4 regions of the Oceanobacillus caeni genome follow, and region 3 is predicted to be linked to each of the others. Evidence: riboswitches for the same ligand, from Rfam matches in the RefSeq annotation. Region 3 holds a riboswitch; each other region holds the start of a gene.
What was found. A riboswitch is a leader RNA that binds a small molecule or an ion and turns the genes downstream of it on or off. The one in region 3 is predicted to bind S-adenosylmethionine.
Positions count from the first base shown of each region.

Region 1 (2,207 bases), on a different contig from region 3:
TTTTATCAAACTATATAAAGAAATATAAAAATGTTGATTTGTCGGTAGTTACCGGAGTTACAGAAACCTTAGAAGAAAAAGTATTAAATCATAAATTGGACGGAGCCTTCGTGACAGAATCCGAATTTCACCCAGATCTTATATCACATGAAGTGTTTCAAGAGGAGCTTGTTTTAATTTCAGATAATCGTGCATCTACGTTAGAGGATTTGAAAGCGGAACCGTTCTTATGCTTTAGTGAAGGCTGTGGATACCGAGCACGCTTAGAAGCCTGGTATAGAGACCAAAACATTACTCCAAAAAAGGTAATGGAATTCGGCACATTAGAAACCATCCTTCGTAGTGTTGCCGTGGGACTTGGCGTTACATTTGTTCCAAGGTCAGCAACTACCCATTTTGAAGAAAATGGGCTCATCCAGTGTCATACTCTTCCAGATCAATATAGTAAGATTAAAACAGTCTTTATAAGAAGAGCCGATACTTTCTTAACTTCAACAATCAGAACATTTATCGAAACGATTGAAACAAATAAACAAGCGCCAATAACACCTATATAGAAGTCTTCCATCAGTGGGGGTTTTTCTTCAGCCCTCACGGATGGTTAGTCGCAACTTATAAATATCCTAAACTAACCACAAATAAATATTGAATTAGATGCACTTTTAAAAAAACATTGACTTATCTACTATATATACTTACAATTATACAAAGTAAACATATCAGGATTCTTATCAAGAGAGGCGGAGGGACTGACCCTATGAAGTCTCAGCAACCAGCAAATTTTTGTATGGTGCTAATTTCAGAAGAATACTTAGTATTCTAGAGATGAGTAAATATAGGTCGCCCGGAATGATGTCCATTTCTGCCCTCCTCTCATCTTCTTGAGACGAGGGCTTTTCCTATTCAGCAGTAAACCATTTCATTATGAATCTTAAACACGGGATATCAGTACTCGTGTTTAGGATATCGGTAAACACCACGGAGATATCAGTACTCGTGTGTAAGATATCAGTAAACACCATGGAGATGTCAGCACTCGTGAGCAAAATATCAGGATACTTCACGCAGTATCAGCGCCCGCGTGCAAGATTTCAGGATACAATATATCGGAGGGAATATAATTGAAACTTACAGAACTTTATTCATTTGAAAAGAGAAAGAATCTTCTGCAACAAACAGTGGAGCCTTTTAAAGAACGTGCAAGCAAACATGACAATGAAGCAAGTTTTCCATTCGAAAATATAGAGGATTTAAAGAAAATTGCTTATCACACGCTTACGATTCCAAAAGAATACGGGGGACCCGGAATCACTTTAACGGAAATGTTAAAATACCAAGAAACAATCGCTAAAGCTGATGGTTCAACAGCACTGGCTATTGGCTGGCATATGGGACTTACGAAACATAATGGGGAAAATAATAGCTGGGAGAAAGAAAAATATACAGATTTTGCGGAGGATGTTATTACTAATGGCGCACTAATTAACCATGCGATTACGGAACCTGCAACTGGAAGTCCTCAACGTGGAGGCAAACCAGAAACAATTGCCGTAAAAAATGCTTCTGGATGGAAGATTAATGGCAGAAAGACATTTACAACCTTAGCACCTGCACTACATTATTTTGTAGTTGCTGCTTCCATTGAAGGTTCAGATAAAATTGGCCATTTTCTCATCAAACGTGACATTACAGGAGTAACCATCGACGAAACATGGGATTCCATCGCCATGCGTGGAACTGGTAGTCATGATCTTATTTTAGAAAATGTTCAAGTGAATGATGATGACTTAGTAGAATACCGTGAAGACTCCAATAATCAACCTGCATCGTGGATATTACATATACCGGCATGTTATTTGGGGATTGCTAAAGCAGCACAGGAAGAAGCGGTGAAATTCGCCACTACCTACTCTCCGAACAGTATTAAAGGAACTATTTCAGAATTACCGAACGTGAAGCAAAAATTAGGCGAAATAGAGCTTTATCTGTTAGAAGCAGAGAATTTTCTATACAGTATATCAAGAAAATGGGACGAAAGTGGTCAAGCAGTTCGCCAAAAGATGGCAATAGATATTAACGCAGCCAAAGTATCTGTTGTGGATAAGGCAATAAAAATAGTTGATTTAGCCATGAGGGTAGTTGGTGCACGAGGTTTATCTAAGAAAAGCCCTCTACAACGTTATTATCGCGATGTTCGAGCCGGTCTA
Region 1 covers NZ_JBHTKV010000006.1:146,169-148,375, forward strand. The annotation lists gene ACFQ18_RS06875 (LysR substrate-binding domain-containing protein) at 1-557, shown strand, start outside; SAM riboswitch class I at 726-832, shown strand; gene ACFQ18_RS06880 (acyl-CoA dehydrogenase family protein) at 1,122-2,207, shown strand, end outside.
Region 1: it holds a riboswitch for S-adenosylmethionine, as region 3 does, so the genes downstream of both, ACFQ18_RS06880 (acyl-CoA dehydrogenase family protein) here and ACFQ18_RS14445 (methionine ABC transporter ATP-binding protein) in region 3, are expected to answer to the same signal.

Region 2 (2,207 bases), on a different contig from region 3:
TTTTCCACCGTTAAATCATCTGTCAATTCATATTCAAATAGTTTAGTGCCCTCTTTTACTTCTTCTCCCTCTGAAACAAAAATTTCCTTAACCGTACCTTTCTCCGGATCAGGGAATACCTTTTCCATCTTTTCTGCCTCTACCTTACCGGAAAAAGCAGTATATAAAGACATATCTTCGTTCATTTCCATTAGAAGTTCTACTTTTTCCCCATACGGCTCGAACTCCTCATTACCAAAAGCAGCAATTGCTGAACGCTGTAACAAGAATAAACCAGTTCCCCCTGAAAGCAGAAGTATTACAACACCAATACTCACCCAAATCCAAATTTTTTTCTTCGACATATCTTTCTCCCTAACTTGTAATATTTTTGTAAAAAAATCGTAATACTGATAACAATATTATAGTATCTAACCAAAGTTTGGCAATATATTTTTGGAACTTTACTAAAGTTTTTACAAAAATCTACATGGTATTCTAAGGCAGCGCGAAGCCACGGTGCCTCATATCTCCTAAAATAATTTTTAGAAGTAAGAACAAAGGCGCAAGCGCCCGTATAACGACGTCCGGAGGTGAAGGAAGTCTAGCTACGGCTTTAGCGCTGAAACCGGACGTGGCCTATTCTGAATAAGTATCCACATGCAGCAAATTTTATAATTTCCTAACAACAAAAAAACACTTAGTAAACATAGATAAATTCAATGTTTACTAAGTGCCTATATATACTCTTCCCAGCTGCCCCATAGCCCCTTCACAACATCAAGTACCTTAAGAACGATTTTTCGTTAAGGAAAAACGTTTTTTCTCGGTTGTGTCTATTTGTGTAATCTTTCCATCATGGACTGTAATGACTACTGATCCATATTCTAATTCTTTTAATGCAGTTAAAATATGATTGAGTTGTACATCATCAATCTTATCCAAACTAGTTTTCCCCCTTTTTCAAGAAATGTCATGAGAAATAAAAAAGACTTCCATTAGTGCGGTTTTCCTTCATCCTCCACTGATAGTTAGTTGCACTTATCGGACCTTTACGTGCATGATCTCCCAACTACCTTCTTTGTTCCCTGGAAGTTTAAGGTGGGTGTCTTGCTGCTCGTTTAGGTGGATAAATGGCATACTCTTTAAACTTCTGTTTTCTTCTATTACATGATTTCCTAAATGAAGAGCTTAAACATTGAATGCCTTTGGTAGCCCAATCAGCATTAAAAAACCCAATTCTGAAGAAGAAAAGGGGTGAAACAACAAGGTTCACTTTGCTCTTCTTATCTATCAAGTTAAATACTTGCTGGAATTGGCACAGTACTATTGTAAGTCTGTTGCCGAGGCTTCGTTGGGCCAGTCCCTCCACCTCTCTATATAAGTTACTAATCCTAGTGGTTTAATTGTATTTATTAGTTTACCTAGTATTTTTTGAAATGTCAATCACCTTTTTAAACTATTTTTTTATTTTATGGCTTCAGGTTAATTGGAGCCTGCAACAAATATAAGAAAAGACGGTTTCTACAGAATACACTCTATAGAAACCGTCTTTGTTAATGGGAATGGGATCCTGTTCATCCCAATTTATCCTTCAATTTTTATAATGTTTTCTTCTTCTCGTTCAACATTTCCTTGTTTCTCGATAATAACCTTTTCACCGTCTTTAAGGTTTGTGAATACAATTGGTGTAATCGTTGATTTCGCATGATCACCAATATATTGTAGATCCGCTTTTAATAGAGGTTGTCCAGTTTTTACCACATCTCCCTCTTTTATTAACATTTCAAAGCCTTCCCCATGAAGATTCACGGTATCAAGCCCGACATGAATGAGAATTTCTCTTCCACCCTCGGATTTAATCCCAAGTGCATGTTTGGTAGGGAATGCATTAAGAATGGTTCCATTAACAGGTGATACAATCAATCCTTCCTCTGGCTTAATTGCAAATCCATCACCCATCATTTTTCCGGCAAATACTTGGTCTGGAACCTCTGTGATCGGAACAATCTCCCCTTTAATTGGAGAAATAAAGGCTTCATCCACTATTTCATTTTGTAAGGCTTCCGGATTAACTTCCTCGATTTGTTGTGTTATTTCTGACTCTTGATTTACCTCTTTTGCTGGACGAGGTTTTTTCCCAGACATAATATCTTGCATTTGTCCTTTAATAATCTCAGAACGCGGACCAAAGATAGCCTGAATATTATTACCAACTTCAAGGACAC
Region 2 covers NZ_JBHTKV010000022.1:15,595-17,801, reverse strand. The annotation lists gene ACFQ18_RS13955 (efflux RND transporter periplasmic adaptor subunit) at 1-344, opposite strand, end outside; gene ACFQ18_RS13950 (YezD family protein) at 769-915, opposite strand; SAM riboswitch class I at 1,263-1,366, opposite strand; gene ptsG (glucose-specific PTS transporter subunit IIBC) at 1,567-2,207, opposite strand, start outside.
Region 2: it holds a riboswitch for S-adenosylmethionine, as region 3 does, so the genes downstream of both, ACFQ18_RS13950 (YezD family protein) here and ACFQ18_RS14445 (methionine ABC transporter ATP-binding protein) in region 3, are expected to answer to the same signal.

Region 3 (2,207 bases):
CCTACTGAAAAAGTTATTCTCCATTTTCACGATACGAGGGGAATGGCTATCGCGAATATTATGACAGCTATGAATTATGGAATTTATCGATTTGATAGTTCCATTGGAGGATTAGGTGGATGCCCTTATGCACCAGGGGCAGCAGGGAATGTTGCGACGAATGATGTGTTATATCTCCTTCATAGGATGGGGGTTGAAACCGGTATTAACGAAAAGAGAATACAAGAAGCATCCTTGTATATTCAAAATCAATTAGGTAAGATTTTACCTAGTAGATCATTATTGGCAAGTGGTCTTTAAATGAGAGGAGATGTTATTTATTTAAGCGATAAATAGCATCTTTTTAAATGCGTTTAATGAAGCGTGTTGTATGAAGTTTCTTGACTATGAATCAAGTACTATTCTATGATTAAAACATTGGTATTCGTAGGGATTAAATGGAAAGGACTGAGTCTCTATCGATTTAAAAAATTTGGGTCATAAAATAAAAGAATTAAGATTACGTCAAAAGAAAACACAACAGCAAATTGCAGACGAATGTGGAATATCTAAAAGCATGTTATCCAAAATTGAAAACGGACAAACTGCTTCTGCTGTAGCTACTTTATCTAAGATAAGTGAAGCATTACATGTTTCGTTATCATGGCTTTTAGATGATAAAATAGAGGATTCATTAGTTTTGCAGAAGAGATCACAAAGGAAATCCCAAATTGGTGATGTACATATGGGGTATTCCTATGAGCTATTAGCAAACCGTTCTCAATTCAGTAGTATTGAACCAACCATTGTTCATGTCACTCCTAAACATAGAAATTTACGTACGGAGACTTATACCCATTTACAAGATGAGTTTATATATATCTTGGAAGGGTCTATCTATCTATTTTATGATGGGGAAAATTATTATATGGAAAAAGGGGATAGTGCTTATTTCAAGGGGGAAAAACCTCATCTCTTTGTGCCAGTCAATGATGAAGAAGCTCAGGTTTTAACATGCTTTATTAGCATATAGTTGTTGTTAGAATTTTGTTTTACCAAGTTACTAATGAATTAGGAATTGTAGAAAAATGTCGAATCTTCATTGACAGTTTTACTAACTAGCCGTATAATAAATTTTAACTTAATAATTTTCATATAACTTATCAAGAGTGACCGAGGGATTGGCCCAATGACGTCCGGCAACCCCCTTATGGGAAGGTGCCAAGTCCAACAGAATGATCACATTCTGGAAGATAAGCGGAAGATACATTGTTTGTGTCGATGCTCCTTTCAGATGAATGGAGTATTTTTTTTCGTAAAAATATGTCATATTGGCTGTAAAAAGAGCGAGGGGATATAGATGATAAACATTAATCATTTGTCAAAGGTATATCAGACGAAAAAAGGAGAAGTTAGTGGCGTTAACAATGTTTCACTAACCATTAATGAAGGTGAAATCTATGGCATCGTTGGTTATTCTGGTGCTGGTAAAAGTTCCCTTGTACGATGTATCAATTTATTAGAACGTCCAACTAAAGGAAATATAACAGTAGACGGTGTTGATTTAACTAAATTAAAAAGTGAAAAGCTGAGACAAGCTAGATTAAAAATCGGTATGATTTTCCAACACTTTAATCTGGTTAGTCAAAAAACGGTTTTTGAAAACATTGCTTTTTCGCTAAAAGCAGCAAAAGTTCCTTCCAATCAAATTGCGTCAAGGGTAGAGGAATTATTAGCGATGGTTGGGTTAAGTGATAAGCGGGATGTTTATCCAGGCCAATTAAGTGGTGGACAAAAACAACGGGTTGGGATTGCTAGAGCACTTGCTAATGATCCAAAAGTTCTTTTATGTGATGAAGCAACATCTGCCTTAGATCCTACAACAACGAAATCGATTCTTCAATTATTAAAGAAGATTAATAAAGAGATGAATATTACGATCGTATTAATTACACATGAAATGGACGTAGTAAAGGAAATATGTCATCGAATGGCAATCATGCAAGCTGGAAAAGTCGTTGAAGAAGGTGATGTGTATGAAATCTTTGCAAGTCCTAAAAATGAATTAACGAGGGAATTTATTTCAAGTGTTATTTCATTTGATTTACCAGCTCACGTATTAGAAAAGGTGACGGGTACATTAGTGAAAGTTATTTTTAAAGGGGAAATTGCTGGGGAAAGTATTATTTCCGACATGGTACAGAAATTTAAAGTGAAAGGTAATTTTT
Region 3 covers NZ_JBHTKV010000024.1:32,889-35,095, forward strand. The annotation lists gene ACFQ18_RS14435 (hydroxymethylglutaryl-CoA lyase) at 1-300, shown strand, start outside; gene ACFQ18_RS14440 (helix-turn-helix domain-containing protein) at 473-1,012, shown strand; SAM riboswitch class I at 1,137-1,239, shown strand; gene ACFQ18_RS14445 (methionine ABC transporter ATP-binding protein) at 1,340-2,207, shown strand, end outside.

Region 4 (2,207 bases), on a different contig from region 3:
CCCTATGAAGGGGCATGTTTCCTTTATCTCCTACGGAAGTGGAATGTCCGATTAAAACCGCCGCTTTGCGCGGCAACATCGGACCACCTGGCATGGCCAGGCGCAGTCTATACGTCACTAAACGGGCGCTTCCGCCTTTGTTCCTGTTACTTTATTTTATTAAATCCTTTAATTCATCTACCCTATCCAATTTCTCCCACGGGAACTGAACATCTGTTCTACCAAAATGGCCATATGCCGCTGTGTTTTTAAAGATTGGTTTTCTTAGGTCTAACATATTAATTATCCCTGCAGGCCTTAAATCAAACACTTTACGAACAGCATCCACTAATTTAGTTTCATGTACTGTACCAGTTCCAAATGTATCAATAGATATAGAAACGGGTTCCGCTACACCAATTGCATAAGCTAACTGAACTTCACAAGACTTCGCAAGTCCTGCTGCAACAATATTTTTTGCAACATAACGGGCTGCATAAGCAGCAGAGCGGTCTACTTTTGTGGAATCTTTACCACTAAATGCCCCTCCGCCATGTCTTGCATATCCGCCATACGTATCTACTATAATTTTACGACCAGTTAAACCAACATCGCCTTGTGGTCCCCCAACAACGAATCTACCAGTTGGATTTATAAAATATTTCGTATGGTCATCTAGTAATTCTTTAGGCACTATAGGAAGAATTACTTGTTCTTTCATGTCTTTTTCAATCTGTTCTTGAGATACTTCTGGATGATGTTGAGTAGAAATAACAATAGTGTCAATACGAACCGGATTATTATTTTCATCATATTCGACAGTTACTTGTGTTTTTCCATCTGGACGTAAATAATCTACTATATTTTCTTTACGAATATCTGCTAATCGTTTAGATAATTTATGTGCTAATGAGATTGGTAAAGGCATAAGCTCTTCTGTCTCGTCACAAGCAAAACCAAACATTAATCCTTGGTCTCCCGCTCCAATTGCAGCGATTGCTTCGTCACTCATTTTGCCTTCACGTGCTTCTAGCGCTTTATCTACTCCCATCGCAATATCTGGAGATTGTTCATCTATTGCTGTTAAGACAGCGCAGGTATCTGCATCAAATCCATATTTAGCTCTTGTATAGCCAATCTCTTTCACCGTTTTCCTGACAATTGCAGGAATATCTACATACGTACTAGTAGTAATTTCACCAGCTACTAAAACAAGACCAGTAGTTACTGTAGTCTCACAAGCAACTCTTGCATTGGGATCATTTTTTATAATTTCATCTAAAATGGCATCTGATATTTGATCTGACATTTTATCTGGATGCCCTTCTGTTACAGACTCAGATGTGAATAAACGACGTTTTTCAGCCATAAGGCTCATTCTCTCCTTTAATTGGTGTTACGGAACTCTTTTCATTATTTCGATTAAAGATCTTTGTATATTCTATATATAAAAGCATTGAAGAAACCATTGCTTTTTATATAATAAAGAAGACTTCCATCAGTGGGGATTTTCCTTCATTCCCCACTGTCGTACTTATCGGACCTTTGCGGGTAGTTGATCTCCCGCTTACCTTCTTTGTTCTTCAGAAGCTTGAGGAGGGAGTCTTACTGCCCATTTAGGTGGGATAAAAGGAACTGTTTCTTCTTTAAAAGCAAAAAAATCCCTATCCTACATTGAGGAAAGGGTTCGGTCCTTTCACTCTTATTGTTCAAGGAATGATCCTTGCTTCAGGTAAGCACCTTTTCACAAGCGTGTGAGGTTGCTGGGCTTCATAGGGTCTGTCCCTCCGCCAACTCGGAATAAGAGAGTTTCCGTCCATTGTTATCGTAACGAAATGTGTGAGTAATGTCAATAACTTTTCCTCTACATATGATGGTTGAAGCAAATAAAGAATACTTCCATCATTGGGGGTTTTCCTTCATTCTCCACTGATGGTTAGTCGCACTGATCGGATCTTTACGGGCAGTTGATCTCCCACCTACCTTCTTTGTTTCCTTAGAGGCTTGAGTGGGATAGAAATATTGTAGTTATTTCCGTTAATTTAACAAATAGCAAATTTTACTAAATTGAAACATAAATAGTATGGATTATTTTTGTATATGTGTTATACTAATAATCGAATGTAATGAAAAGTACAATTTTTAGCAGTTAGGAAAGTATAGATTCTTTCTCGTTTGGGGTACCGATTACCCGCCCCACTGTATAAATCTGCTAAGTGCAACTAACG
Region 4 covers NZ_JBHTKV010000001.1:9,978-12,184, forward strand. The annotation lists gene metK (methionine adenosyltransferase) at 152-1,348, opposite strand; SAM riboswitch class I at 1,679-1,786, opposite strand.
Region 4: it holds a riboswitch for S-adenosylmethionine, as region 3 does, so the genes downstream of both, metK (methionine adenosyltransferase) here and ACFQ18_RS14445 (methionine ABC transporter ATP-binding protein) in region 3, are expected to answer to the same signal.